Regions from separate parts of the Massilimicrobiota sp. An105 genome, predicted to be linked through region 1. Evidence: predicted binding sites of a transcription regulator. Region 1 holds the regulator's gene; each other region holds the start of a gene.

Region 1 (10,873 bases):
AATGGCTAGAAAATGTGAAGTGAGCGGAAAAGGACCTATGTCTGGTAATTCTCGTTCTCATGCATTAAATGCAACTAAGAGAAAATGGAATGTTAACTTACAAAAAGCTACTATTTTAGTCAATGGTAAACCAAAAAAAGTAAAAATTTCAGCAAGAGAATTAAGAACTCTTAGAAAAAGTGCTTAATGATAAAGATTGCATCCTTCCTGGATGCTTTTTTTATGCCCTTTTATTCAATCATTATACCCTATCATATGAAAAAAGAAGATAACAAATTCATGCTATCTTCTAAAACCTTTTTTGAATTGATCAAAGATTGATTCTTTTTTTGCGGCTTTTTTTAACTTATGATAAAGATCTTTTTCTTCACGAGATAATTTTGTAGGAATCTTAACATCAATTTTAACAAATTGATCTCCATAATTATCACTACGTAAATCCTTCACACCTTTACCCTTTAAACGTAATGTTGTACCTGGTTGTGTTCCTTCTGGAACTTTTAATGTCACATCACCATAAACCGTTGGGACATCTACTTCACAACCTAGAGTGGCATCAACTGCTGAAATTGGAATAGAAATATAAATGTTTCTACCATCACGCTGGAAGTGTTGATGTGGTTTGACATAGATTTCAACATATAAATCACCATTAGGTCCACCATTTGTACCACGACGTCCTTTACCTTGAACACGTAACTGTTGGTGTGTATTAATACCAGCTGGTATATTTAATTCAACTGTTATATTTTTATTGACATATCCATTACCATGACAGTGAGGACATTTTTCTTTAACCACTTTACCTGTACCATGGCAATCAGGACATGTTGTCTGATTTACAAATGTTCCAAAAGGCGAACGTTGTTGTGTACGAATCGTACCTGTTCCACCACATCTAGAACATGTCTGATAATCGTTAGGTGTTTTCGCACCAGTTCCATGACAATGTGAACATTGTTCATCATAATTGATTTTAATTTCTGCCTTCTTACCTTTAATAGCATCCATAAAATCAATTTCTAATTGAACAAAGCGGTCTTCACCACGCATAGGTCCACTTTTTCTTTGACGTGATCCTCCACCACCAAAGAATGAACCAAAAATATCTCCTAAGTCAACATCTTCAAAGCCACCAAATCCGCCAAAGCCTCCGGCTCCTCCACCGAATCCACCAGCTTGATCAAATGCAGCATGACCATAACGATCGTAGGCAGCTTTTTTATTGTCATCAGATAAAACATCATAGGCTTCCTGAACTTCTTTAAACTTTTCTTCTGCTCCAGGTTCCTTATTGACATCAGGGTGATATTTTTTAGCCATTTTACGATATGCTCTTTTTATTTCATCAGCACTGGCACTCTTTGATATACCTAGCACTTCATAATAATCTCTTTTTTCAGCCATAATCTCACCTCTTGACTAGATAAAACCAAGGCAAAGCCTTGGCTTTATTTTAATTTTTTTCTGTAAAATCTGCATCAACAACATCATCATCTTGAGTTGCTGTATTTGAAGCATCACCTGTTGGATTAGCTCCTTGTTGTGATTGTTGATATTGATATGCTGCCATTTGTTGAGCAACTTGTTCTAATTCACTCATTTTTGCTTCAAGTGTAGCCATATCGTTAGCATCTAATGCTTTCTTTAATTCATCTCTTAAAGCAGTAGCTTGAGCTTTTTGATTATCATCAATCTTATCACCTTGTTCAGCTAAAGCTTTATCGATTTCATTAATCATTTGTTCAGCTTTATTTCTTGTTTCAATATCTTTACGTTTCTTTTCGTCATCAGCTTTATTTGCTTCAGCTTCTTTAACCATTCTATCAATTTCTTCATCACTTAAACCAGTTGAGTTTTGAATAGTGATAGATTGTTCTTTTTGTGTTTTCATATCTTTTGCTTTAACATTAACAATACCGTTAACATCAATGCTGAAAGTTACTTCAATTTGAGGTACTCCTCTAGGTGCAGGTTCAATACCATCTAATTTAAATAAACCTAATTGTTTATTATCTTTAGCCATTGTTCTTTCACCTTGTAATACGTTGATATCAACAGCAGGTTGATTATCAGCAGCAGTAGAGAAGATTTGTGATTTAGTTGTTGGGATAGTTGTATTTCTTTCAATTAAGACAGTCATAACTCCACCCATTGTTTCAATACCTAATGATAATGGTGTTACATCTAGTAAGACAATGTCTTTAACATCTCCAGCAATAACTCCACCTTGGATTGCAGCACCCATAGAAACAACTTCATCAGGGTTTACTGATTTGTTAGGTTCTTTTCCAAGTAATCTCTTTACTGATTCTTGAACTGCAATAATACGTGTAGATCCACCAACTAATAAAACTTGATCAATATCACTTGGAGACATACCTGCATCGCTTAATGCTTGTCTTACAGGTCCTTCTGTACGCATAACTAAATCATGTGTTAATTCATCAAATTTAGCTCTTGTTAGTGTTAATTCAAGATGTAATGGACCAGCTGGACCAGCCGAAATGAATGGTAATGAAATTTGAGTTTGCATCATACCAGAAACATCTTTTTTCGCTTTTTCTGCAGCTTCTTTTACACGTTGCATAGCCATTTTATCGTTACTTAAGTCAACACCTTGTTCTTTTTTGAATTCAGCAACAATCCAGTTCATGATAGCTTGGTCAAAGTCATCTCCACCTAAATGGTTATCACCAGCAGTAGCTAAAACTTCAAACATACCATCAGCTAAATCAAGGATAGAAACGTCAAATGTTCCTCCACCTAAGTCATAAACTAAAACTTTTTGTTCTTTATCTAATTTATCAACACCAAATGCTAATGCTGCTGCAGTTGGTTCGTTGATAATACGTTCAACTTCTAATCCAGCAATTTTACCAGCATCTTTTGTTGCCTGACGTTGAGCATCATTGAAATATGCAGGTACTGTAATAACAGCACGATTAACTGATTCACCTAAATAAGATTCAGCAGTTGCTTTTAAGTTTTGTAAAATCATAGCTGAAATTTCTTGAGGTGTATAATCTTTACCATTAACATGTTCTTTATAATTTGTACCCATATGTCTTTTAATTGACATAACAGTTTCTTTGTTTGTAACTGCTTGACGTTTAGCAGCTTCACCAACAATAATTTCTCCATTTTTGAAAGCAACAACAGATGGAGTTGTTCTTAATCCTTCAGGATTTGCAATAACTTTTGCTTCACCATTTTCCATCACACTTACACATGAGTTTGTTGTTCCTAAATCAATACCAATAATTTTATTACCCATAATGATCATCCTCCTAAAATTTATTCATTGACTTTGACTAAAGATGCACGAATAACGCGATCTTTCAATTTGTAACCTTTTTGAAGTTCTTCTACAACAACATTGTGATCAAAATTTTCATCTTGTGTTGTCATTACTGCCTGATGTAGATTTGGATCAAATTCTTTACCTTGAGCTTCAATCACTTCTACACCATTTTTCTTTAAAATGTTCATCAACTGATCAAAGATCATCTGATAACCTTTCAAGAAAGTTTGAACTTCTTCACTTGGATTTTGCACATTCAACGAACGTTCAAAATTATCCACTACTGGAAGCAATTCTTCAATAAATGACTGCATCATAAATTTTAATGAATTTTGATGTTCTTTTTCTAAACGTCTTTTTAAGTTTTCCATATCTGCAAAAACTTTATAATAATCCGTTTTCCATGTATTGACTTCTTCTTCCAATTTTTTCATTTGCTTTTCTAAGCTTTCTGTTGTATTCTCATCTTGCTTTTCTTCATTTTCATTTGTTTGTTCATCTACAACTTCTTCTGTCACTTCTTCTTTTTCAGTTTCCTTTTCCTTTGCCATTGTTTCACCTCTATTCATCATCTTCATCATTTTGACTTACAAGAACTTCTTCTAAGCTCTTTGAAATATACTCAACTAAAGAAACGACTTTCTCATAAGGCATACGCGTTGGCCCAATGACTGAAATAGATCCTTTAGACTCATTCCCTGTTTTAAACGAAGCTGAAATCACCGAAACATCATTTAAATCCTTTATTGGTGAATCACTTCCAATTCTGACCGTTACACCATCTTCCAAAGCAATCGGTTCCAAACTTTTCCAAGATTGTGAATTTTCAAATGCAGTTACTAAACGACGTAATTTATTCACATCGTTATATTCTGGCTGATATAACATATTCTCTTTTCCAGAAAAATAAACATTGTTATTCGCAAACTTCATAAATGCTTCCAAGAAAGCATTGAATAGAACTTCATGTTCTTTAATACGAGCACTTAATATAGGTTTGACATTTCTTTCTAAACGATAAACGACTTGATTCATCGGTGTTCCATCAAGCAGTTCATTCATGACATTGACACAACTCGTTAAATCTTCCATATAAGCATTATTCGTAATATTGAAGTTTCGATTTTCGACATGTCCTTTATCTGTGACGATAATGGCTGTCACAGTATGTTCAGACAAAGGAACAAGCGTAATATTCTGTAAATGTTCATAAATTGCATTTGGTCCTAATGCGACTGTTGTCAAATGAGTCAATTGACTTAAAATTTGGCAACTCTCTTTAATAATTTCATTTAAAGAGCGATGTCGGTCTCCCAAAATTGTTGAAACCTGATTTTTCACCTCGTCATCTACACTAGGTTGCATCAAGGTATCGACATAAAAACGATATCCTTTTGTTGATGGGACACGCCCTGAAGACGTATGCGTCTTCTCTAAGTAACCGTGTTCTTCTAGAAACGACATTTCATTTCTAATTGTTGCACTCGAATAAGGAAGCTGATATTTCGTCATTAAGGTTTTTGATCCTACTGGCTCAGCCGTTTCCACAAATTCTTCAACAATACATTTTAAAATCAGTAATTGCCTAGCTGTCAGCATATCATAGCCTCCTTTAGCACTCCTTTTCCTCTTGTGCTAATTACATTATACTCATCTTTTTAGCACTGTCAACACTTTTGTGCTAAAAAAGAATGAAAAACAGGTCATCCCTGTTCATCTTCTAAAAAATCTATTAAAATATTATTAAGATAATCCATCCCTAAAGATGTTGTTTTTAAATATCCATTCGTTATTTCTAAAAAATTCATATTCTGATATTTGGTAATGACATCTTGATATTTCACTTGAAAATCAATATCAAATAATCTTTTCATTTCCTCAAGAGAAATCCCTTCATTCAAACGTAAACCCATCATGATTTTTTCAAACAAGCAATCCTCCATAGACAATGGAATATCATTTTCTAAATAATGATGATTCAAATAACGTGTCAAAGATTTTGTATTTTCATAACGATGATGTTTTTTTAACGAATGTGCAGAAAGACCAATCCCCTCATAATCCTGATAATGCCAGTATACAAGATTATGCAGCGATGGTTTATAACGATAATAATTACTCACTTCATATTGATGGAAACCATATTTTTTTAATTCTTGTCGTATAAAATGATACCACTTGGCATCTTCTTCATCATTCAAAGGCTGATAATTCATATTTTTCAAGATTGTATGATCCTCTAAAATCAACGCATAATAGGAAACATGTCCTATGTCTAATTGACATAATTGTTGAATATCTGCTTGAACATCTTCTAATGTCTGATCTGGTAAACCATACATCAAGTCAATATTAATATCTTGAAAGCCTATTGTTTGAGCATCTTTTATGAGTTCTAAAACTTGTTTAGAGGTATGAACTCTACCAATCTTTTTTAATAAATCATCACGAAAGGTCTGGACACCAATGCTTAAACGATTGACACCATTTTGAAAACAAAGCTCTAATTTTTCTTGATCCATTGTTTCTGGATTGACTTCAATACTATATTCTTGAACTTGTTTGGAAAAAGGTTTTAATAATTCAAATAAGTATTGAAGCTGCTGATAAGTAAGAGCAGTTGGTGTTCCACCACCAATATAGATACTATCATAAGATGTTGATAAAGCTTTATCTTTTATTTCAAAAGATAAAGCTTTTAAATAATCCCAGGCCCATTTTTCATCATAAAAGACTTTACAAAAATCACAATAACTACAAATATGCTGACAAAATGGAACATGAACATATAAAGCACTCATGATAAACCAAATTCTTTCGCCAATCCACCTAGAGAGGTTTCTTTATAATCACTAGATAAATCTTTACCCGTTTCTTTCATGACTTTGACAATAGTATCAAAAGACACTTTGTTTTTTCTTAAATAACCTAACTGTTTAGCTAACATTGCTGCATCTAATGCACGTAATGATCCATATCCATTACGCTCAATACATGGAATTTGAACATAACCACCTACAGGATCACAAGTCAATCCTAGATTGTGTTCTAATCCCATTTCAGCAGCATACTCTATTAACGAATTATTAAGTTCATATATCCAAGCCATTGTAGCAGCCGCCATTGCACAGGCCGTTCCTACTTCTGCCTGACAACCACCATCAGCGCCAGAAATTGTACCATTTGTTTTAACAACATTACCAAATAAACCGCCAATAGCTAAAGCTTTAATCAAATCTTTCTTTTCAATATGTAATTGCTTATAACAATAATAAAGAATAGCTGGCATAATACCACTCGCCCCACATGTTGGTGCTGTCACAATCTGTCCACCATCAGCATTTTCTTCTGACACAGCATAAGCATAACTAGAAATAAATAATCTTTCACGATCAGCTTCACGTCGCGTATTTTGTGCCTGTTGAAACATTGATTTTGCTACTCTTTTTAATTTTAGCTTTCCTTGAATGACTCCTTCTTTTTTCAAACCATTTTCAACACTTTCAAACATAGCTTCCAATATATCAGAAAGAAAATGATCAAAATCTTCGCCTTCATTTTCTAAAACATAATCATATAAAGAAATACCATGAACATCTACATAGTCAAGTATTTCTTTCATTGTATTTTGTTGATATACCTGAACTGGATCTTGAGCCAAATCTCCTTTAAATAGGATGGAACCACCACCAATAGAATAAACTTCTACCGTTTTCATTTCTACATCATCCTTATAAACATGAACAATCATGCCATTAGGATGAAAAGGTAATTCTTCACTTTTAAAAGAAAATTGAACAGGTTTTGGCGCAAAAGTCTTTTCAATTATATAATCAGTTAAATGTCCCTTCCCTGTTAAAGCCAATGAACCATGTAAATCAACATGAAAATGTGTGGCTTCAGGATACATTTCACTTATTTTTAAGGCTGCCCTTTGAGGGCCCATCGTATGTGATGAAGAGGGCCCAACACCAATTTTAAATAATTCTCTCATTGATTCCATTTTCCATTTCCTCCCATTCGCATTAAAAAGAGTTCTAAACCCTTGTATTTATCAATTTTTCCTGTTTTTATCGCAATATCAAGTTGTGATAATTCATCAATACAAACCAATAATTCTTTCAAATCAAAATTTCGACTATCTCGTCTAATATACCACAAACGGCCAGATTTAATAGATAACATTTGGGCTATCTCTTTATCATTATAGCCTTTTCTATCCAACAATTTCACCTGATATAATAAACGCATAGCATTTCCAATCAAAACAATCAATTTCACTGGTTCTTCATTATTCATAATAAGATCTTTATAGATACGAAAACTTCTCGCTGTTTCCTTATTTAAAATAGCTTGAGTTAATTCAAACACATTTTCTTCAATCTGTTTACTCACTAATAAATCAACTGTCTGTGTTGTAATATGCTTTGTATATAAACAAAGTTTTTGAACTTCCTGAGAAATTTCTAATAAATTATTTGGCATACGTGATAAAAACAACCTTAAAGCTTCTTCATCAATCTCACAGCCACGACTTTTAATAGCCTGATGTGTGGCTTTATATAATTGATGTTCATCCATTTTTTCAATATCATAAAAATGAGCATTTTTACGCAACTCTTTAACAACTTTTTTTCTTTCATCAAAATTTCTTTGATCATGATAGATGACAAGAACTGTAGTAGGATTGTCTAGTTTTAAATAATCCATCAATTTTTGAATATCTTCATCACTTGCTATTTTTTGTTTTTGCGTTGTCAAAAAAACGGGGTTTTTCACAACAATCATTTTATACTCACTTAAAAAAGGTGGTGTTAAAGCATCTTCTATGATAGATGATAACGGTGTGTCCTGACACCAATATGTCACAATATTCATATCATCTTCCTGAATATGATATTTTTTCTTTAATGTCTTCAATCTTTGTTCCATTAATAATTTATCTTCACCATAAATAACAAAATTCATAGAATCACCCCACGCCTATCATTATACATGAATCACCTTAAAATGTAACGCTCTTTTCCATAAAATCGAATATGAAACATCCCATCTTGATCAGTACGTAAAATTGTGATTCCTTTTCTTTGCAATCGTTCAATCACTTCTAATGATGGATGATGATACATATTATCCTTCTTGACACCAATCATTGCAATTTCAGGATGAATTTGTGATAAAAAAGTGGCTGATGTAGCCGTTGCACTTCCATGATGAGATACTTTAAGAACATCAACATCTAAGTCTTGAAGCTGTTTTTCAACATCCTTTTCAACAGCAACAGAAGCATCCCCCATAAACAGGATATTCATAGCTGGTAAAGTCACATACATGAGTAAAGACTGGTCATTTGAATCACTATAAATTTTGTCACTTTTTAACATTTGAATATGAGCACATCCAATTTGTCGACTCTCTTCAAAACTATCAATCACTTGTCCAACTGAAAAATGTTCCAGCAAAGAATCTAATGCTCCACAATGATCAAAATCATCATGAGAAATATAAACATAATCTAAATGTGAAATTCCAACTGACTTTAAATAGGGAATAATTGTTTGTGTAGCCAAATCATATTCCTGATGCCCTCCAGTATCAATTAAAATATGCCCCTGATTCATTGGTAAACGAATCAAAGTACAATCTCCTTGTCCAACATCAATCATTGTCACTTCTCCATAAATCTTATATTGACTCCATACATTTAACACCAGCATTAATGAAACTAAAGCACATATATCATGGCGATAGCGATGCTGGAGCTCCTGACGTAATAAAAGTCGAAAATAAAAGAAATAAAACAAGATAAGCCATGCTAATGTAGGTTTTGAAAAAACAATAAAATGATTGATTGTTTCTAAAAATGATAAAATACTTTGAAAAACACTTACATAATATTTTAAAATAATTTCTAAAGCAGGAAAAATAATTGAAAAAATACATAAACTATAAAAATATTCAATAAAAAGATTCAAAATATCACTAACAAAAAAAGCAATCAGTGGAATTTGAGCATTAAGTGTGAGAATAATAGGTAAAGAAGATAAATAAATCCAAAATGAAGAATAACGCATATGTTGTGTCAATAAAACAATAAAATAAACAAAATAAGAAAAAACAAAAGAAATATTAAAAATGATATAAGGATTATAAAATAAAGATGCCATAATCAAAATAGCAAAAACATCTAATTTATTCAGCCACTTTTTCAATAAATCATACAACAATAAAACAAAAAAAGCACGATATAAAGACACAAGCATTGGGATAGAAAAAATATAAAAACCAATCAATAAATAGGTTATCAATCGAGACAAAGAACGTGGTAAAAATAAACCAAGAACATTTTTGATGAGAGCATACAAAATATGAATATGCATACCTGATAAAGCAAACATATGGACTAAAGATAAATCTGTCAAAACCTGATAATCATCATGAATACTTTCATTTCTTTCACCTAAAATAAATAATTTCTGATAATCATTTATATCCTGATGGTCTGATAAACGCTGTTCCAGCCAGTGATAAAATGTAGGATGATGCTGTTGCTTGAGTAATGTCTGTAAATAAGCTTTATGAAAAATCTTTTGTCCATAAAGATAATCTTTTTCACAGAAAGCATAATCATTTGTATTTTCATAAAGCTCTAGTGGTGCAACTTTTGCTTTAATCACATCACCATATTCAATAGCTTCCTGATGATAAAGCTTAACGGTTCCTATATCTGTTTTCAAATAACAATATTTTTCACTTGCTTTGACGACTTCACCTTCAATCACTGAAGGTAATTGTAAAATATAATGTGGCTGTAAATAAAAAATGATACATAAAAGTATCATCAAACATAAATGATATAAAGATAATCGTCGATAAACAAAAATAGCATAAACCCCTAATAACAAATAAAAAAGTGGATGAAGAACTTTTCCCAATGTCAGACATAGAAGTCCTAATGCATAATAGAAACAATGATATCTTATAAGCATAGATGTTCCCTAAGCCTTAAATATGTTTTTTCTCCAATTCCACTGATATTCATAATATCCTCAATTGTTTCAAAAGGATGTTGTTGACGATAATCAATAATTTTTAACGCTGTTTTTTCGCCTACTCCCTGCAAACTCATAAGTTCCTCTTGGCAAGCATTATTTAAAGAAATCGCATGCTCTTGTTGGGGTGGTATATATAAACGACTTTCATCTTCAACAATCTTATCACCCTTTACAGAATTTAAATTAGCCTGATCAGAAACACCAACCTCATCAATAATATCCTGAATTGTTTTTTCACCTTCAAATTCATACTTTCCTGTTTTTAAAAATTCCCCTTCTAAAATAACATAAGACAAAGAAATCGTCTCTTCTTTTTGAACATCTGGTTTTTGAAAATCATATACAATAGAACATATCATTAAAATAATCAGACCTAACACTTGATATTTCTTTTTCATAAATACCTCCTCAAATAAAAAAAGAATCCTAAGATTCTTTTAAAATGTGAAAATGCTGATATGCTAATTCAGTAACAACACGCCCTCTAGGCGTTCTTTTAATCAATCCTGTCTGC
Region 2 (10,873 bases), on a different contig from region 1:
CAACTCCCTACTAAATCCAATAACACTTAACATATATAACGGGGCTGTTTCGCTACGTAAAATTCTTTTTCCTAACGAGCAGGCCTGAACACCTAGCCCTTTCATCTTTTGAATTTCACTTTCATCAAAACCACCTTCAGGTCCTACAATAATTGTTATAGTGTGATAATCTTTTTGAAGCGTTTTTGCTAAAAGTGATTTTTCACCATTTCTGCTTTCTTCTTCATAGGCAACTAAATTGACATCGCCTAAATATTTCTCTAACTGTGATATTTTTATAAGTGAAGTCAACTCAGGTATTGTCTGACGACAAGATTGTTCACTTGCCTCTTTTAAAATACGAGTATAACGTTCTCTTTTCTTTTCAAAAGATTTTTCATCCGTTTTAATAATACTTCTTTGTGATAGAAAAGGAACAATTCTACGAACGCCTAATTCTGTAGCCTTTTGAAGAACCCATTCAAATTTATCATTTTTAGGTAAGCCATAGATTAAAGTCACTTCAACATCCAGTTCATTATTTTCTATGAGCTCTTCTTTTTGTTGAAGTATTCCTTTTTCAATATCTATAATTTCATATATATAAACATGATGATCTGGTAAAATACAAATCACTCGATCACCTTGATGATATCGCATGACACGTTGCATATGTTTATGATTATAAGGGTCAATATGTATGAATGATCCCTCTATATTTTGAGCATCTATAAAATATCTTTGCATAACTTCCTCCTTTGGCTATTCTATCACATTTTGTTGAATATAAAAAGAAAAAAAGATTAGTAAAGTCAATCCTCTACTAACCTTCTCACTCTTATGACTTTCTAATCATAAATTGTTGATTTTGATAATCAATCGTAATGTTATCATCTTTTTGAATAGAACCTTTAATCATTTCTTTGGCAACTAAAGTTTCAATATGTCCCTGAATGAAACGTTTAAGTGGTCTCGCTCCAAAAGTAGGATCAAAACCTTCTCTTGCGATTTCTTCTTTAGCCCCGTCACTCACTTGAACTGATATATTTTGTTGTTCTAGACGTTTAGAAAGCTGAGCAATAAATTTATCAATAATCTTATAAACAACTTGATTATCTAATGAATTAAACATGACAATTTCATCAATACGATTCAAGAATTCTGGTTTAAAATGAGTTTTTAATTCCATTTCAACTTCATGTCTTGTTTCTTCATTATTACCTTGTAATAAATATTGTGAGCCAATATTAGATGTCATAATAATGATTGTATTTTTGAAGCTAACAACATTGCCTTTAGAATCAGTAATACGACCATCATCTAAGACTTGAAGCAAAACATTAAAGACTTCAGGATGGGCTTTTTCAATTTCATCCAATAAAACAATACTATAAGGCGCACGTCTAACAGCTTCCGTTAATTGGCCACCTTCTTCATATCCAACATAACCTGGAGGAGCTCCTAATAAACGAGAAACACTAAACTTCTCCATATATTCACTCATGTCAATACGGACAATATTCTTTTCACTATCGAATAATTGTTCTGCTAAACTCTTTGCAACTTCTGTTTTTCCTACTCCAGTTGGCCCAAGGAACATAAATGAACCAATTGGACGGTTTTCATCATTGATTCCAGCACGTGATCTTAAAATAGCATCACAGATCTTTTCAATCGCTTCATCCTGTCCAATAACTCTTTTTCTTAAAGTATCATCAAGATGTAATAATTTTTCTCTTTCAGATTCCATCAATTTATGAATAGGAATACCTGTCCATCTAGCAATAACTTCACTGACTGTATCAACTGTTACTTTTTCCTGTAATAAAGCATCATCAGACTCTTGTGATTGATAATCAGCAATTTCTTTATTAATACGAGGTAATGTTTCATACTTGATTTTTGAAGCTTCTTCTAAATTACCTTCAGTTTCATATTTATCTTTAAGGGCTTCATATCTCACTTTTTGATCTTTTAATTCTTTAATATGATCTAAAGCTTTCTTTTCTTCTTTCCATTTATCTGTTAAACCTGTTACTTGTTCATCTAATGAAGCAATACGACTCTTAATTTCATCTAGACGTTTTTCGTTATCTGCATTTTTATCTTCTTTTTCAATAGAAATACGTTCCATTTCCAAACGATTCTTTTCTCTTGTGATAACATCTAATTCTTCTGGTAAAGAATCAATTTCCATACGTACAGATGCACATGCTTCATCAATCAAATCAATAGCCTTATCTGGCAAGAAACGATCGGTAATATAACGTTCACTCATATTCACAGCTGCCACAATGGCACTATCTGTAATCTGTACACCATGATGAGATTCAAAGCTATCTTTTAAACCACGTAAAATCGCAATTGTATCGTCACTATCTGGTTCATCAACTTGAACTTTTTGGAAACGTCTTTCTAAAGCAGCATCTTTTTCAATGTACATACGATACTCATCTAGCGTTGTTGCTCCAATACAGTGAAGTTCACCACGTGCTAACATTGGTTTTAATAAGTTAGCTGCATCCATAGCACCATCTGTTTTTCCAGCTCCAACAAGCTGATGAATCTCATCAATGAATAAAATGATATTTCCTTCAGATTTTTTAATTTCATTTAATACAGCTTTTAATCTTTCTTCAAATTCACCACGATATTTAGCACCTGCTACCAAAGCTCCTAAATCAAGTTCATAAAGAGTCTTATTTTGTAAGCTGACAGGCACGTCATTTTTAAAAATACGCCATGCCAATCCTTCAACAATAGCAGTCTTTCCAACACCTGGTTCACCTATCAAAATAGGATTATTTTTTGTTTTACGTGATAAGATTTGAATAACACGTCTAATTTCTTCATCACGACCAATAACAGGATCTAATTTTCCATCCTTAACATCTTGAATAAGATCTCTACCATATTTTGTTAAAACTTCATATTGATTTTCTGGTTGTGGATTATTAACCATATTTCCACCTCGCATTTCCTGAATAATCTTTTCTAATTCTTTTTTATTTAAATGATATTGTCGAATCAAATCTTGAATAAATGTTGATTGCACTTCAAACATTGCCATAATCAAATGTTCAACACTTGTATATTCATCTTTATAATCACTCATCACTTTTTGAGCTTTTATTAACAATTGATTCAAATCATATGATATTCTTAATTGACTTTCATCAACACCATTGACTCTTGGTTTTTGTTGTTGTTTATTTCTTAAAAATGTTTCTAACTGTTGAATATTGACATTTGCTTTTGATAGCACACGATATAAAATACCACTTGTATCTTCCAATAATGCTAATAAAAAATCTTCAACATCAACAACCTGACAAGACATTCCTAAAGTCTGTTGCATGGCTTTTTGCATAGCTTCCTGCATAGCTGTTGTCCATTTTTCTATATTCATCTTCATCACTCCTTTAGCACTCATTATATCCAAGTGCTAATTATAGTATACCATGTTTTTTAGCACTGTCAACCCCGAAGTGCTAAAATGTTTATTAAAATTCAAATACTTTTTTTATAATGAATAACCTGTCTTATTCAAATCAAATATCATCAGTGTAGACTTTGACTTCAACTGTCCCATAAATTCCGATATAGAATTTTTCGGTGGAATTTCAAGCAACATATGTATATGGTCAGGACATGCTTGCCCCTCTATAAGTTCTACATCCTTGAATCTGTTAATCAACAGTATCAATATCTCTATGATATCTCTTCTTAATTTATTATATATGATGAGCCTTCTATATTTTGGTACGATAACTATATGATATTTGCATCTATATGATGTATGTGATAAACTATTTGTGTCTTTCATAGACTAACCTCCTTTGATTCTTTTGTTTCTTAGCTGCCAGGCTAAATTCATTGTATCATTGGAGGCTTTTTACTTTCAACGCTCTAAGCTTAATTCTTTTACCACGCATATAACACGTGGTATTTTTAATAACAAAAAATCTTTAGGATTTCTCCTAAAGATCATATTTTTTTAAAATACCCACACCAATTGGATATGGTCCCGTATGCACACCAATTGTAGCGCCAATTTGTTGAATTAAAATAGGTTCATGGAAGTCTGGATAAGCTTGTAACATCACCTCTTGCAAGCTTTCTTTAAACTTTTCTCCTTCTTGTTGATCATAGCCATACCCAACACAAAAACGATAATCATTTGGTGAAAGCTGGTTATCTTTAAAATATTTTACAGTATGGTCAAGAACTTTCTTTTTAGATTTTTCACGTCCACGTGTAACACCCATTGCAAATATTTCACCATCATGAAGTACAATTAAAGGTCTAATTCCTAATGTTTTCGCTGCAACTCCAGCAACTTTACCAATTCGTCCACCATGAATGAGATATTCAAAATTTCCAACTGTAAAGAAAATACGTCCTGACGATTTGATATTTTCAATTTTTTGAATCACTTCGTCATATTGATAGCCAGCTTCTTTCATTTGGGCAGCCTCAATAACCAGTAAACCTTGTAAAACAGTATTCACAGTAGCATCAATAATCGTAATTTGACGTTCAGGATATTTTTCATCTAACATCATTTTCGCATTCATAGCACTGTTATAGGAACCAGAAAATTTAGTCGTAATACATATACATATAATATCTTCCTGATTTTCCAGGATAGGTGTAAAAGTTTTTATATAATCTTCAATAGAAGGCATAGAAGTTTTAGGAAAAACATCTTTATGATCAACCATAAATTGATAAAATTCATGCACTTCTAAATCTTCTTTTTCTTTTTGATAGTGTTCATTATCCGTTGTTATATAAAATGGAACAACATGAATATGAAACTGATTCATCAATAACTGATCTAAATCACATGAACCATCTGAAACTATCTGATACATTCTTATTCCTCCTTTCCATTATGATATTGATTGAATACAGAGTACAGGTCGTGAATTTTCCACAATCGCATATTCTCCATTCGTTTGATTGGATACACACAGAGGATCATTTCTTTTTAAGATGTAATGATCCAATGGATAATGACAATCTTTTAATGTCACGACGCTCTCATCAAAAGCAAATATAGAAAAATAATGATATTGATCTTTAGCAAGATAATGTTGACCTGGTTTTAAAACAAATATCTTGTTCCATTCATCATAGATCGTGATAGAGATATCCTGATATTTTTCTAACAAACATAGTACTGCCATAAAATGATCAATACGGCGATGTGTCACACCATATAAATCTATGGCATCATAACCCTTTTGAATAGCATATTGTATTGCCAATGCAGTATCTGTGTCATCTTTAATACTCGAATAACGCTGAATATTGATATCTTGAAGAATCTGCTCATTTTCAATAGAATCCATATCTCCAATAGCTATCACAGGTGTAATTCCCTGCTGGTATAAATGATAAACACCCTGATCGACACCAATATATTCAATTGTTGAATCTTTCACAGATCCAACATTGATTCCACTATAAATGCCTATTTTCATTTTAAAGAATCAATAGCTTCCTTTCTATTTTCAGCATTAAAAACATAACTTCCAGCAACCAGCACATCCACACCTGCTTCTCGACATAATTGACCTGTCGTAGCATTAATGCCACCATCCACTTCAATCAAATAATGACGATTCTGTTTTAACTGACAAAGTTCATGTATCTTAGAAAGCGCCTGCTCTTGAAACGTTTGTCCGCCAAATCCAGGCTCAACACTCATAACTAATACTAAATCAAGATCATCTAAATATTGTTGAATTGATGAAATAGGTGTGTTTGGCTTTACACTTAGTCCTACATGTACGCCTTGATCATGAACATACTGTATAAATGTTTTCACTTCCTGTTCGTGATGAAAAGCCTCAATATGCGCTGTTATTAATGAAGCATGTGATTTTATAAATGCATCTACATATTGCATTGGTTTTTCAATCATTAAATGAACATCAAGATATAAGTCACTCACTTTTGCAATATCATTTAAAATACTATAACCAAATGAAATATTAGGTACAAAATGTCCATCCATTACATCATAATGAATCCAGTCTGCCCCACATTCACGAATAGAATCCAAATCTTTCTTGAGCTCAGCAAAATTAGCTGATAAAACTGACGGTGCAACTTTAACCATATTTTTTCTCCTTCAATAACTTGCTTTCTTTTAAAAACATTAAATAATGTTCATATCTTTGAGATGATATTTCCCCTTGTTCAACAGCATTTTTCACTGCACAATGTGGTTCACTTTCATGTAAACATCCTCTAAACTTGCATTGTTTAGAAAGTTCATGAAAATCATGATAACTTATAGCCAGATCCACTGGTTCAATATTTAATTCCAACGATGAAAAACCTGGTGTATCTGCAACATAACCACCATACATCTCAATAAGTTCAACATGTCTGGTTGTATGTTTTCCACGTCCTAAAGCTTTTGAAATTTCATTTGTATCAATCTGCAAATGAATATCCAAAGCATTTAATAAACTTGATTTTCCAACACCACTTTGTCCAGTAACAACTGTTACTTTATCTTTAAAAATATTCTTAACAGCCTCTATCCCCTGTTCTTGTTTAGAACTCACATATAGAACCTGATATCCTGCATCTTCATAAGGTTTCATTTGATGATATATCAAACTTGAATCCACAAGATCCATTTTTGATATACAAATAATCGGTTGAATCTGAAGATGTTCAATTAAAATCAAAAAACGATCTAACAGTAATAAATTCATATCTGGTTCTTTAGCAGAAAAAACAAGTAAAGCCTGATCGACATTACAGATTGGAGGTCGAATAAGACTGTTCTTTCTTGGTAACAGGGATAAAATGTATCCTTCAGTTTGATTTTCAATAGAGAATTCACAATAATCTCCAACCAATGGTTTTAAAGAATCTTTTCTAAATTTTCCACGGGCACGACATTGATAAACTTGTCCCTGTGACTTAACATAATAAAATCCTGCCAAAGCTTTAATAATTTGTCCTTTTTGCATTGTTTTTCTCTACCTCATTGTTGTCCTGTTATCTGATTTGTTCCTGTTACTTGTGAAGAAGACGGAGTGTCAGTACTTGGTGTCGTTGTATTATTATTTTCGTTTTCTGCAGGAGTTTCAGGAGTTTCAGGAATTTCTGGTTTTTTATCATAATAATACAAAACAATTTTTTCACCTTTTTTATAAACTGTTGTAAAAGCAGCAAGTGACTGTTCTTCTACAACATTGATTTTCATAGTTTTAATCTCTTCGACTGATGTTGGTGGTTCTAATACACTTAGCTCTACAGTAAATCCTGCTTCTGTCAAAATGCTTTTAGCTTTTTGAATATCTTGACCATAAACATTTGGAACCTCAGCACTGTATCCTTGTGAAACTGTCAATGTTATTGTTTTATTGTCACTATTTGGATCAATTTTCTCTCCTGCATCCAAAGATTGTTCTAAAATAGTTCCTTTTGAAGCTTCATCAATTCTATCTTCTTTATTGACTTTAAAGCCTAATTCCTCAAGTTGATCTGCAATAGTATCATAATCTTTACCGACATAATCTTCAATGACGATATATTGTCCAGAAGAAACAACCAAATGAACCTCATCACCTTTTTTAACATTTGCTTTTGCAAGAGGATCACTTTCAATCACTTTTCCTTCTTCAACATCATCACTCAATTCATAAGTGACATGACCTTTAACTTCCAAACCTCTATCTTCTAACAAAGTGATAGCTTCAGCTTCTGTCAAATTCACTACATCAGGCATTTCAAATGATTGTGAAGGTCGTAAAAGCAGAAAATAGACTGCAATTAAAATTGCTAATGCTGCGACAACACTACCACCAATAATCATCAGCATCTTTTTATGTGAACGTTTTGTTTCTTCTTCTGTTTCTTCTTCAATTGGTAAATGTGTCTGCGATTGTGTAAAAAAGTCTTTATCTTCAGCAACAATTGTTGCTAATTCATCATCTTCCTCATAATCAAATGTTATTTTTTCATCATTGATATGGGCTGCTTCCAAACAATGATTCAAATCTTCCAACATTTCAGAAGCACTTGCATAACGATCTTTTATATTTTTAGCAGTTGCCTTAATAATAATATTTTCAACCGATTGAGGGATAGATGGATTAAAAGCACAAACAGAAGGGATTTCATCACGCATATGTTTTAAAGCAATATTAACTGGAGATTCCCCATTAAATGGAACTTCACCGCGAAGCAACTCATAAAAGACAATTCCTAAAGCATAAATATCACTTTGTGCAGTTGCTTTCTCTCCACGGGCAATTTCAGGTGCCAAATAATGTAAAGAACCCATAATTGTATCTGTTTGTGTCACCTGTGATAATGATTGAATAGATGCAATTCCAAAATCACCAATTTTGACAACCCCACTATCAGTAACCATAATATTTTGAGGTTTTAAATCACGATGTATAATACCAATAGAATGTGCTTTAGCAGTAGCACTAACAACCTGCTTCATAACATCAACAGCTTCTACATAATGTAAAGCTCCACGTTTATGAATCAATTCTTTTAAAGTTTGACCTGGTACATATTCCATGACAATATAATAGTCATCTTTTTCATCACCAACATCATAAATTTCAACAATATTTTTATGTGACAAAGCTGCAGCCGCACTGGCTTCACGATGAAAACGTGTCACATAAACCGGATCCCCAGTTAATGATGAACGCATAATTTTAACAGCCACTGTTCTTTTTAAAATTAAATCTTCAGCCTCATAAACATCAGCCATTCCACCTTGTCCAATTAATCTTTTCAATTGATAACGTCCAGCAATCGTTTTATTGATTGAACTCATAAATTAACAACTCCTTTTGTCAAAATAAGTGCAAAACTGATATTGTCTTGCCCACCATATGTATTGGCAGCATCCATCAACTGACTAGCCCTCGTTTCAATATCTTCCTGAGCATGCAAAATACTCATCATCTGTTCATCACTCAGTGAATTATATAACCCATCTGAACAGACCAATAAAAATCCATCATTGATTTGTTTTTCAAGAAAAGAAGGATTCAATGAATCGCTGACTCCTACAGCCTGTAATAAGATATTCTTTTGAGGATGAAATCTTGCTTCAGCTTGTGAAATTGTCCCCGAATCAACAAGAACATTCACCAAAGTATCATCTCTTGTTAATTGAATAAATTCATCAGTAACCCAATAAACTCTCGAATCACCAACATGAGAAATATAAATATTGTCATGAATACATAAAACAAGAACTATTGTTGTTCCCATACCTTCAAATTCTTGAGATTCATGGCTTTTTGATTCAACAATCATATGAGCATGTTGAATAGCTGATAAAATCCAATCATGAATTTGACTTGTATCAGTTAAAGACTCTTGTTGCTGATAATTTTCAATAATATCATCGCAAGCCATTTGTGAAGCAATTTCACCTGCGTTATGTCCACCCATTCCATCACATAAAACAACCAAACATTCATGATCACTTTTTTGATAGCAACGGACATAATCCTGATTCACTTTTCTCATGCGTCCAATATCACTTTTCATGATGACTTGCATGTTGTTCACCTACCTTCATGGCACGCAGTTGCCCACATGCCCCATCTATATCACGTCCATGTTCTTTACGTAAAGTTACATTCATTTTTAGACGCAATAACTCACTTTTAAATGCCTCAACAGTTCCTTTATCTGACTGTTGATATCCATGTTCATCAACAGCATTATAAGGAATTAAATTGACATAGGCATTAAGCCCTCTGATGTAATGAGCTAACTGTCTGGCATGTTTTAATTCATCATTAACTCCCTTTAAAAGAATATATTCAAAAGTCACACGACGATTCGTCTGTTGAATATAATTTTCAATAGATTGTCGTAACTGTTCCATTGGATAACGCTTATTGATGGGCATTAATTGATCCCTAATTTCATTATTTGGTGCATGTAAAGAAATAGCTAAATTGGTTTGAATTCCTTCACTGGCATAACGTTCAATCTGATGACATAAACCACAAGTAGAAATTGTGATATGTCTAGCACCAATAGCCAAACCTTTAGGATGATTAATAATACGAACAAAATCCATGACAGCATCATAGTTATCAAAAGGTTCTCCCGTTCCCATGACAACGACATGACTGATTCTTTCCTGTGTATCTTGCATAACTGTCAGTACTTGATTGACCATTTCTCCAGCAGTCAGGTTTCTTTGTTTTTTTAATAAACCACTGGCACAAAAACGGCATCCCATATTGCATCCCAACTGACTTGTGACACATAAACTTCTTCCATAATCATGAACCATTAATACCGTTTCAATAAAACCTCCATCTTCCAGTTGAAGAAGATATTTAATTGTTCCATCTTGAGAAACCTGTTTTGTTTCAATTTTCATTGGTCCAATCTGATAGATTTGAGATAATTTTTCTCTTAAATCTAATGATAAGTTATTCATCTGTTCAAACGATTGTACATTTTGACGATATAGCCACTCAAAGACTTGTGTTGCTCTAAATTTCTTTTCTCCAAGTTCTTTAAATTCTTCAATCATCTGTTCTTGTGTATAATCATAAATTGATTTCATATTTTCATTCCTTTTCTAATAGACACATATAAAAACCATCACTATGATACTGATATGGTAAAATTGTTAATTCTTTTCTTTTCTTCATATCAGGATACTTTGTCATGAATTTTTCTATTTGTTTTTCATTTTCTTTTTTATTGAGTGTACATGTACTATATACAATATTACCACCTTTTTTCAATAAAAAATATGCATTTTCTAATAATTTTTCTTGTATAGCTATCATTTCATCCATTGCCGAACTCTCATGATACTTAATTTCAGGTTTTCTGGCAAGAACTCCCAATCCACTACACG
Region 3 (10,873 bases), on a different contig from region 1:
ATGTAGCGCCGTATACGAGACCCGTACGTACGGTGCAATGAGAGGGGCGAAGATTAATTTCTTCCCTCTACTCTATTTTCTATTAATACATTCCTGGTGCCATTGGAGCAGGAACTGGATTATCTTCTTTAATTTGTGCAACACCTGCTTCAGTTGTAATAAATAAAGCAGAAATACTTGCAGCATTTAATAAAGCACTACGTGTAACTTTTGTTGGGTCAATAATACCTTTATCAAACATTGATACCCATTCACCATCTTTAGCATCAAATCCTTGTCCATCAGCAACTTTCATTTGTTGTTCTACAATTTCATCACTATTGAAACCAGCATTTTCAGCAATTTGTCCCATTGGAGCAAGTAATGCATCTAAGACAACTTTAATACCTTTTTGTTTATCTACGTTAGAATCTTTTAACTGGTCTTTTAAAGCTACATAAGCGTTAACTAATGTAACACCACCACCCATAACGATTCCTTCACTAACAGCAGCTTTTGTGGCATTTAAAGCATCTTCAATTCTTAATTTCTTTTCTTTCAATTCAGATTCAGTAGCTCCACCAACTTTGATAATAGCAACACCATTACTTAATTTACCTAATCTTTCAGCATAATTCTTTTTATCATAATCACTCTTAGAATTATTCATTTGTTCAGTGATTTCTTTAACACGTTGATCAATAGCAGTCTTATCACCACTACCACCAATCATTGTTGTATGATCTTTAGTAATGTGTATTTTCTTAGCAGATCCTAAATCAGTCATTTGCATGTCTTTTAAATTCATATTTAAATCTTTACTATAGAATTTAGCATTTGTTAAAATGGCAATATCTTGTAAGATTTCTTTTTGATTATCACCAAAACCAGGAGCTTTTGTAGCCACAACATTAAATGTTCCTCTTAATTTATTAACAACTAATGTTGAAATAACTTCTTGTTCAAAATCATCAGCAATTAATAATAAAGGTTTATTAGATTGCATAACTTGTTCAAGAATTGGTAAGATTTCTTGAACTGTATTAATTTTTTGATCAGTAACCATGATTAATGGGTTATCTAAATCAACAGTCATTTTTTCTCTATCAGAAACCATATATGGAGAAACATAACCTTTATCATATTGCATACCTTCAGCAACTTCTAATTCTGTATCAAAGCTGTTAGATTCATCAACACTGATGACACCATCTCTACCAACTTTTTCCATGGCTTGAGCAATATATTGACCAATTTCTTTATCTCCAGAAGAGATTGTCGCAACACTTTCAATATCATTGCTTGTTTCTACTTTATGAGATTTATCTAAAATATATTTTGCAACTTCCTTACTTGCATAATCAATACCTTCACGCATTAAAACAGGGTTTGCACCTTTTTCAACAGCTTTTAAACCATTTTGAATCATACTTTGAGCTAAGATTGTTGCTGTAGTTGTTCCATCACCAGCAACATCATTTGTTTTATTGGCTACTTCATATACAAGTTTTGCACCCATGTTTTCAAATGCATCTTCTAGTTCGATTTCTTTAGCAATTGAAACACCATCATTTGTAATTAAAGGTGATCCAAACCCTTTATCTAAAACAACATTACGTCCTTTAGGACCAATAGTGACTTTTACTGCATCTGCAAGAGTATTAACTCCATTTAACATTGCATCTCTGACATCTTTAGAAAAACGAATTTCTTTACTCATTATTTATTCCTCCTATTCAATAATAGCTAAAATATCTTCTTCTTCTAAAATCATATATTCGTCATCATTATCTTTAAATTTTGTTCCTGAATATTCTTTAAAGATAACAGTCATACCTTCTTTTAAGTGTTCATCACATTTAGGCCCAACAGAGACAACAGTCGCTTGATTGCTTGCTTGTTCTTTTGGACTTGTTAAAATGATTCCGCTTGCTGTTTGAGTTTCAGCTTTTTCTTTTTTTAATATCACATAATCATGTAATGGTTTCAACATTTTGTATTCCTCCTTATGTTTTAGCACTCATATATCTTGTTTGCTAACAACTATTATTATAGCATGATATATGAACTGAATATGAACTTTTAGCACTATGATTTTAAAAGTGCTAAAATCCTTAAAATATATGAAAAAATATTTTTATTTAGACTTCTCTTTTGTTATAATTAAAAAAAAGGAGAAGATTATGGCAAAAAAATATGAGAGATTTATAAAAACTTATAGTTCAGAAAAAATACTTCAAACTTCTGAAATATGGGTTGATAAAGAAACAGGTGTGAATTATCTTTTTCATAGTAATTCCGTTGGTGCAGGACTGACAGTATTAGTTGATAGAGAAGGAAGACCTATTATTACAACGGTATTTCCAGATGAAGAATAGGAGGACGACATGAAAGCTGTATTTAATCATTGTAATATTAATGTTACAAACTTAGAAAAAAGTATCGCATTTTATCAAAAAGCATTAGGACTTACTGTTGTCAGAGAAAAGGAAGCATCGGATGGAAGTTTTAAACTTGTTTATCTGACTGATAGTGAAGCCTCTTTTCAATTAGAATTGACATGGCTAAAAGATCATCCACAGGCTTATGAATTAGGTGAAAATGAAAGTCATATTTGTTTTGTTGTTGATGATTATGAAGCATATCATCAATTGCATCAAGACATGGGATGCATATGTTTTGAAAATGAAGCAATGGGACTTTATTTTATTCATGATCCTGATGATTACTGGCTGGAAATTGTACCACAAAAATAAGCAAAGAACCTTTGTGCGAAAGGTTCTTTTTATACGAGAATTTCAAATGTCTGATTTTGATGGGTAACAGGCAGGATTTGAGCATGATAGGGATTGTCTAAATGCTCTTGTAATAGGAGTTTTGTTGTTTCATAGTGTCCAAAATAGTGAATTGGTAAAATGTATTTTGTTGGAACATGTCTTAAAAAAGCATTTAAGCCTAATAAATAGTCTTTTTCTTGACGAATATCCACAACAACACAAGCAAGATCAACTGGTTCTTTGATAGAACAGATTTCTTGGAGGTAAGTCTGTTTTTGATATATATTGTCTTGTTCTGGTTCACCTTCCCAATGCCACCAATGAAGATCACCAGCATGATATATTGTCTGATTTTCCACATGGACAAGAAAAGCACATCCTTCATCGGTTGAAAGAAGCGTTTGAATCGACATGTCATCTATTTGATAAGTTTGGTGTGCATCAACATAATAAGCTTCATATTTATGGCGTAATGTGCTAGATAAAATATAAGTTATATGAGGATGATGAATTTTAAAAATATTGGGATTATAATGATCATAATGACGATGGGAAACAAATACATAAAGTGGTTTGTTATGATTAAGATTGAGCTGACCTTGATAATAATCAAATAGAAGAAGGTGCTCTTCCAACTCTACTAAACATCCACTATGATATAAATGTGTAACTTTCATATAAAAAAAGATAACATGCGAAACATGTTATTCTTCTTCTCCTTCATCATAATTTGAAACATTATGGTAAACTTCATCAACATCATCACAATCATTTAATAATCCCATTAATCTATCAAATAACATCATATCTTCACCTTCAAGTTCTACATAGTCTTGAGGTGTTGTTGTAATATCATCCACATCAAATTCAATATCTTCTTTAACAGCTTCAATAGCTGTTTTGATTTTATTTAAATCTGTTGGTTCACCTGTTATTTTAATACGTCCATCTTCTAATGTTGTAATGTCTTTAGCATCAACATCACCCATAACTAAAGCTTCTAAAACTTCGTCTTCGCTCATACCACTTAAAACAACAGTGCTTTCTACATTATATAAATAAGCGACAGAACCTTCAGCTCCTAATTTAGATTTTGCTTTCGTAAATGCAGGACGGACTTGAGAAATTGTACGATTAATATTATCAGTTAAACATTTTACAATTAATGTTGAGTTTCCTGGTCCAAAACCTTCAAATTGAATAGGTTCATAGTTTTCTGTTACACCACTTTTGACTTTATCAATAGCACGTTTAATAACATCAGCAGGAACTTGTTCTTTTTTTGCTTTATCTACTAAACGTCTTAATGCTAAATTTCCATCTAATTCAGGTCCACCAGCTTTTGCTGTTAAATAAATTTCTTTTCCATAGCGAGAATATAATTTCGCTTTTTTAGCTGCAGTTTTTGCCATTGCAACTTTACGCACTTCATGTGCTCTTCCCATGATAAAATTCCTCCTTTGAAAATTCCTTTAGTATTATAAACATTTTTTAGTGATTTTTCAATAAAAAATGGTATAATCACTATATTTCATATAGAATTGAATGAAGAAAGGAGAAATTATGAGAAAAATAGTGATTGTTGGAGCTGGAGCTTCAGGTGTCTATTTATCTGTTTTATTAAAACAAAAATATCCTCAAGATGATGTTATTGTTTTAGAACAAAATCAATCTCCCTTAAAGAAACTTTTAGCAACTGGAAATGGAAGATGTAATCTTTCTAATCAAAATATGGATCAACAATATTATGATAGTGATAATTTAGATATTGTTCAGTCGATTATTCAAGATTTTGATATGGTTAGTCAAATGAAAGAAATAGGACTATATTGTCTATATCAGGGTCATCTTTTGTATCCTAAAAGCGAGCAGGCTTTATCAGTAAAAAATGTATTGATGCAACGTGCTCAAGAAGCAGGGGTTTTATTTTTTTATGAACAGGAAGTTCATCGCATTGAATGTCAAAATCAATATAGAATTGTAACATCAAAACAAACATTTCATGCTGATATTGTTATTTTGGCCATGGGGAGTGAAGCAGGGAAACTTTCAGGCATGAATGAATCACGTTATCATATTTTAAAGCAGCTTCAATTAAAAGTGATTGAACCATTACCTTCTTTAGTTCAGTTTTATACATCACCTGTTTTAAAAGCTTTAAAAGGTGTAAGAGTGAAGGGGACTTTTTCGTTGATGGAAAATGACAAGTGTATTCATCAGGAAAAAGGTGAATTATTATTTACTGACTATGGTGTGAGTGGTATTGCTGTTATGCAATTGTCATCTTTTTATAAAAAACATCATCAATATCAATTATATATTGATTTTTTTGACGAATTAAGTCACAATCAGTTATGTCAATATTTATCTCAGCAATCTTCATTATTTTTAGAAGGTATGTTAAATCATAAAATTGCATCATATTTTCAAAAATATCAAGATCTTCCTATTCAAAAACTGGCTTTTTTATTAAAACATTATCGTTTAGATATTCAAGGTATCAGAGAAGCGCAGTATGCACAGGTGATGAAAGGAGGATTATCATTAGAAGATGTCACTTATGATTTAGAATTAAAAAGATATCCTAGTATGTTTGCTATAGGAGAAATATTAAATGTAGCAGGAATGTGTGGAGGATATAATTTGCATTTTGCATTGGCAAGTGCTTATCGTGTAGCGCAGGCTATAGAAAGGAATGTATATGTTAAGAATTCATAATGTCAAAGTCAAATTAGGAGAAAAACGTTATGCAAAAGTCATATCACAATATTTGAATGTTCGAGAAAAAGAAATTCGAAATGTAACTTTGGTCAAACAATCTATTGATGCAAGAAGACAAAATGTTCATTTTATATGTAGTTTTGATTTTCAGGTTCATGATGAAGAGCAGTATTTAAGAAAATTTCCACAGCTTCAACGTGTTCAACCATATCAATATCATTATTTACCATCAAATGATCAAAGTGTCATGATTGTAGGAAGTGGGCCAGCTGGTTTATTTTGTGCCTATGTTTTGGCTATGAGTGGTCAGAAAGTGACTGTTATTGAGCGTGGTCAGGAAATTGAAAAAAGAGAAAAAGCAGTGGCTGATTTGTTAGAAAATGGTTGCTTGCATTGTGAAAGTAATATTGCATTTGGTGAAGGTGGAGCTGGAACTTTTTCTGATGGGAAATTAACAACTGGTATAAAAAATGAACGTATTCGTTATGTATTGGAAACTTTTGTTCAATTTGGTGCGCCAGAGGATATTTTATATCTTCATAAACCTCATATTGGTACAGATTATTTACGTCAAGTTATTCAAAATATGCGTCAATTTTTAATTGAAAAAGGAGTCACATTTTTATTTGAAACACAAATGATTGATTTTAAACAGGAATCAGATAGTTATCATGTTACTGTTTTACATCATGGTCAGACTGAAGTGATGAATACTGATTTACTTGTATTGGCTATTGGTCATAGTGCACGTGATACTTATGAATTACTTTATCAAAAAGGTATGACTCTTGAACAAAAAGCTTTTGCAGTAGGCGTACGTATTGAACAATCACAACAAAAAATCAATCAAATTCAATATAAGAAAAGTGCTTCTTCACCATATTTAAAGGCAGCAACATATAAACTTGCTGTACAAAGTGGAAAACGAGGTGTTTATACATTTTGTATGTGTCCTGGTGGTTATGTTGTTCCATCACAACATGAAGATGGAACGCTATGTGTTAATGGGATGAGTTATTATGCACGTGATGGTCAAAATGCGAATAGTGCTATTTTAGTCACTGTTTCCACAGATGATTTTGGTAGTTCACATCCATTGGCAGGAATTGAATTTCAAAGACAATTAGAAAAGAAAGCATTTATGTTAGGTGGTGGGCATTTTCATGCTCCGGTACAAAAAGCTATGGATTATATAAATAATGAAGTCAATCCATTAGGTAAGATTAAGCCAACTTATCAGCCAGGATATCAGCTTTGTGATTTAAATCAGATATTTCCTGATTTCATTAATCATTCTTTAAAAGAAGGTTTGTTATTAATGAATCAAAAGATGCCTGGATTTATTGATGAGGACACAATTTTAACAGGAGTGGAATCAAGAAGTAGTGCACCAGTTAGAATTTTAAGAAATGAAAACTTTCAATCATCAATGAAAGGAATTTACCCAATTGGAGAGGGTGCTGGTTATGCTGGAGGTATTATGTCATCTGCAATTGATGGGATGATGTGTGCGGAACAGATCCTAAAGACATATAAATAGTGGGAGGAATTATGAATATTGTTATTATTGGATTAGGAAAAGTGGGACAGATGCTGACACATTATTTATCAAATGAAGGATATAATATTGTTGTTATTGATCAAAATAGTCAGAAAGTAGAAAATGTTGTTAACCAATATGATGTTTTAGGAATTAGTGGAAATGGGGCCAATTTTCAAGTCTTACAAGAAGCGGGTGTTGATAAAGCCAATGTTGTTATTTCAGTAACGACATCGGATGAATTGAATATTTTATCTTGTTTATTAGCTAAGCAATTAGGAGCTAAGCACATCATTGCGCGTGTTAGAAATCCTGACTATTCTTTACAAAGTGAAATCTTAAAAAATAAATTAGGATTTTCTATGATTATTAATCCTGAGTTGGAAGCTGCAAATGATATCAGAAGAACAATTTTGTTTGCATCAGCCATGCGTATAGATACTTTTGCGAAGGGAAAAGTAGAAATTATTGAATTGCGTATTTGTAATGGAATGAAACTAGATTCTATTGCTTTAAGTCAATTGTCTTCTGTTACAAAATCTCAAGTATTAATTTGTGCGGTGAAACGTAACGATAAGGTTATGATTCCCGATGGAGATTTTATTTTAAAGGGTCAAGATCATATTTATGTTGTTGGTTCACATAAAGATTTAACAAAGTTTTGTTTAGATGCTGGTTTTGTATCAGAAAAAATCAAACATGTTATGATTATTGGTGGAAGTAAAATTACTTATTATTTAGCAAGACAATTAGCTGTACATGGAATTAAGACAAAGATTTTTGAAAGAAATCATGAACGCTGTATTCAATTGTCTGAACAACTGCCATATTCTGTCATTATTGAAGGAGATGGTAGTGATGAAAATATTTTAATGGAAGAAGGCGTCAATAGAAGTGATGCCTTAGTCAGTTTAACGGGATTGGATGAAGAAAATATTGTTTTAGCCCTAGTAGCAAAACAATTGGGTGTAAAGAAATCTATCGCAAAAGTGAATCGTATGAATCTGAATGGTGTTATTGATCAATTAGGTATAGATAGTATTGTTGATCCAAAAGTTTTAGTAACTTCTCAAATTATTCGTTATTTACGTGTCAAAGAAAATCATGATCGTTCTTCTAGTGTTCAGACATTATATAAGATTGTCAATGAAGAAGTGGAAGCCGTTGAATTTATTGTTGATGAAAAAACAAAATATTGCAATATTCCATTAGCTCAAGTGAAAACAAAGAAAGATTTATTGATTGGTGGTATTATTCGTCAAAATCAGACAATTATTCCTAATGGTCAGGATGTTTTAAATGTTGGCGATCGTATTATAGTCATTGCTTACCATACCCCTCTTAAAGATATTAATGATATTTTTGAGGAAATTCACTGATGAATAGACGTATGATTTTTTATACGCTTGGTAAAATGCTCATGATTGAGGGGCTGTTGATGCTTTTACCATGCTTGACTGGTATGATTTATCATGAAAAGGAAGGTTTGGCATATTTTATTATTGCAATTTTATTATGCTTTATAGGAAAGCTTATGAGCTTACATAAACCTCAAAATAAAATCATTTATGCTAAAGAAGGTTTTGTAGTCGTTGCTGCAGCATGGATTTTTTTATCCATTTTTGGAGCTATTCCTTTTTGCTTGACAGGTGAAATTCCTTCTTATGTAGATGCCTTTTTTGAAATAGTTTCAGGTTTTACAACAACGGGTTCATCTATTTTAACAGATGTTGAGGCTTTATCACATGCCAGTCTATTCTGGCATAGCTTTTCACACTGGATTGGTGGTATGGGGATTCTGGTTTTTGTCGTGGCATTTTTACCAGATGCCAATGGTTCTACTTTACATATTTTAAAAGCGGAAATGCCAGGTCCTATTGTAGGAAAGTTAGTTTCTAAAATAACAGTATCTTCACAGATTTTATATCAGCTTTATACAGTTTTAACAATTCTTGAAGTCATACTTTTGATGTTGGGTGGAATGCCTTTCTTTGATAGTTTATTAAATAGTTTTGGAACTGCTGGAACAGGTGGATTTGCAATTAAAAATGCTTCAATAGCTTATTATAATAGTGCTTATTGTGATGGAATTATTACCTTTTTTATGATTTTATTTGGTATTAATTTTAATTTGATATATTTTGTTGCGATTAAGAAATTCAAAGCAGCTTTTAAAAGTGAAGAATTACGCTGGTATCTTATTATTATCTTTGCTTCAGCCATTGCGATATCGTTTAATATTTTACCTTTATATCATTCTATTTTTGAAGCTTTTCGTTATGCTATCTTTCAAGTTGGATCTATTATCACGACGACAGGTTACGTCACTGCTGATTATGGACAATGGCCATTATTTTCACAAACAATTTTAGTCTTGTTGATGTTTGTTGGAGCCTGTGCAGGTTCAACAGGTGGTGGGATGAAAGTTTCACGTATTATTATTGGAGTTAAAAGTGCTATTGCTGAAATGAAGCATATGCTCCATCCACATAGTGTTGTTTCAGTTGTATTTGAAGGGAAACATTTATCGTTATCTACTTTAAATAATATTCATGTTTATTGGGTGCTCTATTTCTTATTATTTGGTTTATCACTTTTATTTGTTTCTTTACAAAATATTGATTTTACATCAGCATTTAGTGCTGTTGCGACATGTTTTAATAATGTTGGGCCTGGTCTTGGTGTTGTTGGACCAACAGGAAATTTTTCTAGTTTAACAGATTTGTCAAAAATTGTTTTATCATTGGATATGCTGGCAGGTCGTTTGGAGATTTTCCCATTGTTAATGTTCTTTTCACGTTCTTTATGGAAAAAGTAAGAGTTGTTTGTAAAAAAAGCGACTCTTTTTTATTATGGAATTTTTTGTTATTCTTCACACCATATTTTTTTTTGTCATAAAATGTGATACACTAATAAAAAAGGTGGTTATAAAAATGAGTGCATTAATTGAATTTAAAAATATAGTTAAGAGCTATACAATGGGGGATATTACAATTAATGCCAGTGATGGTGTTGATTTTACTGTTGAAAAAGGGGAGTTTGTCGTTATTGTTGGTGCTTCGGGAGCCGGGAAAACGACAATTTTAAATTTACTTGGGGGTATGGATTCACCAACCAGTGGTTCGATTATCGTCGATGGTGAAAACATTGCCTTATATGATGAAAAAAAATTGACAGAATACAGACGTAATGATATTGGATTTGTCTTTCAATTTTACAATTTAGTTCAAAATTTAACAGCATTAGAAAATGTTGAATTGGCTTCTCAGATTTGTAAAAATCCATTAGATGCACGAAATGTGTTAGAAAGAGTTGGACTATCAGATCGTATGATGAATTTTCCAGCACAATTATCTGGAGGAGAACAGCAACGTGTGGCTATCGCCAGAGCGATTGCTAAAAATCCAAAACTTTTGTTATGTGATGAACCAACTGGAGCATTGGATTATCAGACGGGGAAGGCAATTTTATCTTTATTAAGGGAAATGTGTGATACTTATCAGATGACAGTCATTGTGATTACTCATAACTCTGCTTTAGCACCGATGGCAGATCGTGTGATTCATTTAAAAAATGGAAAGGTCAATGGGGTTGAAATCAATGAAAACCCACAACCAATCGAGGAAATTGAATGGTAAAAAGAAAGAAAAAAGCTTATTGGAAAAATCTCAGAAAAACAATTTTAACATCTAAAGCAAGATTTTTTTCCATTTTTGCGATTGTATTTTTAGGTGCGGCTTTTTTTGCAGGGTTAAGAAATACACCGGGAACAATGACTCAATCAATGGATCATTACTTGGACAAACACCATTATGCTGATTTAACATATATGGCATCATTAGGTTTTTCCAAAGAT

The links. Region 1 encodes HrcA, which represses chaperone genes, less so after heat shock. Its sites were predicted from a motif close to TTTTAGCACTNNNNNNNNNNNAGTGCTAAAA; they were not measured.
Region 2: a site for HrcA is predicted at 3,446-3,476, ahead of B5E48_RS03905 (ATP-dependent Clp protease ATP-binding subunit). Genes of this name have one in related genera too.
Region 3: a site for HrcA is predicted at 2,060-2,090, ahead of B5E48_RS03730 (GroES family chaperonin). Genes of this name have one in related genera too.

What each region holds. Positions count from the first base shown of each region.
Region 1 covers NZ_NFLY01000001.1:90,213-101,085, forward strand. The annotation lists gene rpmB (50S ribosomal protein L28) at 2-187, shown strand; gene dnaJ (molecular chaperone DnaJ) at 283-1,407, opposite strand; gene dnaK (molecular chaperone DnaK) at 1,457-3,277, opposite strand; gene grpE (nucleotide exchange factor GrpE) at 3,298-3,855, opposite strand; gene hrcA (heat-inducible transcriptional repressor HrcA) at 3,866-4,903, opposite strand; gene hemW (radical SAM family heme chaperone HemW) at 5,008-6,105, opposite strand; gene B5E48_RS00540 (L-serine ammonia-lyase, iron-sulfur-dependent, subunit alpha) at 6,102-7,307, opposite strand; gene holA (DNA polymerase III subunit delta) at 7,295-8,272, opposite strand; gene B5E48_RS00550 (DNA internalization-related competence protein ComEC/Rec2) at 8,305-10,293, opposite strand; gene B5E48_RS00555 (ComEA family DNA-binding protein) at 10,284-10,757, opposite strand; gene ruvB (Holliday junction branch migration DNA helicase RuvB) at 10,786-10,873, opposite strand, start outside.
Region 2 covers NZ_NFLY01000009.1:29,538-40,410, reverse strand. The annotation lists gene B5E48_RS03910 (RsmE family RNA methyltransferase) at 1-726, opposite strand, end outside; gene B5E48_RS03905 (ATP-dependent Clp protease ATP-binding subunit) at 818-3,388, opposite strand; partial or broken gene tnpA (IS200/IS605 family transposase) at 3,530-3,805, opposite strand; gene B5E48_RS03895 (DegV family protein) at 3,960-4,856, opposite strand; gene B5E48_RS03890 (thiamine diphosphokinase) at 4,875-5,468, opposite strand; gene rpe (ribulose-phosphate 3-epimerase) at 5,465-6,109, opposite strand; gene rsgA (ribosome small subunit-dependent GTPase A) at 6,102-6,977, opposite strand; gene pknB (Stk1 family PASTA domain-containing Ser/Thr kinase) at 6,992-8,809, opposite strand; gene B5E48_RS03870 (Stp1/IreP family PP2C-type Ser/Thr phosphatase) at 8,806-9,546, opposite strand; gene rlmN (dual-specificity RNA methyltransferase RlmN) at 9,524-10,573, opposite strand; gene rsmB (16S rRNA (cytosine(967)-C(5))-methyltransferase RsmB) at 10,578-10,873, opposite strand, start outside.
Region 3 covers NZ_NFLY01000009.1:41-10,913, forward strand. The annotation lists gene groL (chaperonin GroEL) at 83-1,699, opposite strand; gene B5E48_RS03730 (GroES family chaperonin) at 1,712-1,972, opposite strand; gene B5E48_RS03735 (DUF6440 family protein) at 2,163-2,357, shown strand; gene B5E48_RS03740 (VOC family protein) at 2,367-2,735, shown strand; gene B5E48_RS03745 (MBL fold metallo-hydrolase) at 2,765-3,433, opposite strand; gene B5E48_RS03750 (YebC/PmpR family DNA-binding transcriptional regulator) at 3,461-4,201, opposite strand; gene B5E48_RS03755 (aminoacetone oxidase family FAD-binding enzyme) at 4,320-5,474, shown strand; gene B5E48_RS03760 (NAD(P)/FAD-dependent oxidoreductase) at 5,458-7,017, shown strand; gene trkA (Trk system potassium transporter TrkA) at 7,029-8,396, shown strand; gene B5E48_RS03770 (TrkH family potassium uptake protein) at 8,396-9,835, shown strand; gene B5E48_RS03775 (ABC transporter ATP-binding protein) at 9,951-10,655, shown strand; gene B5E48_RS03780 (ABC transporter permease) at 10,649-10,873, shown strand, end outside.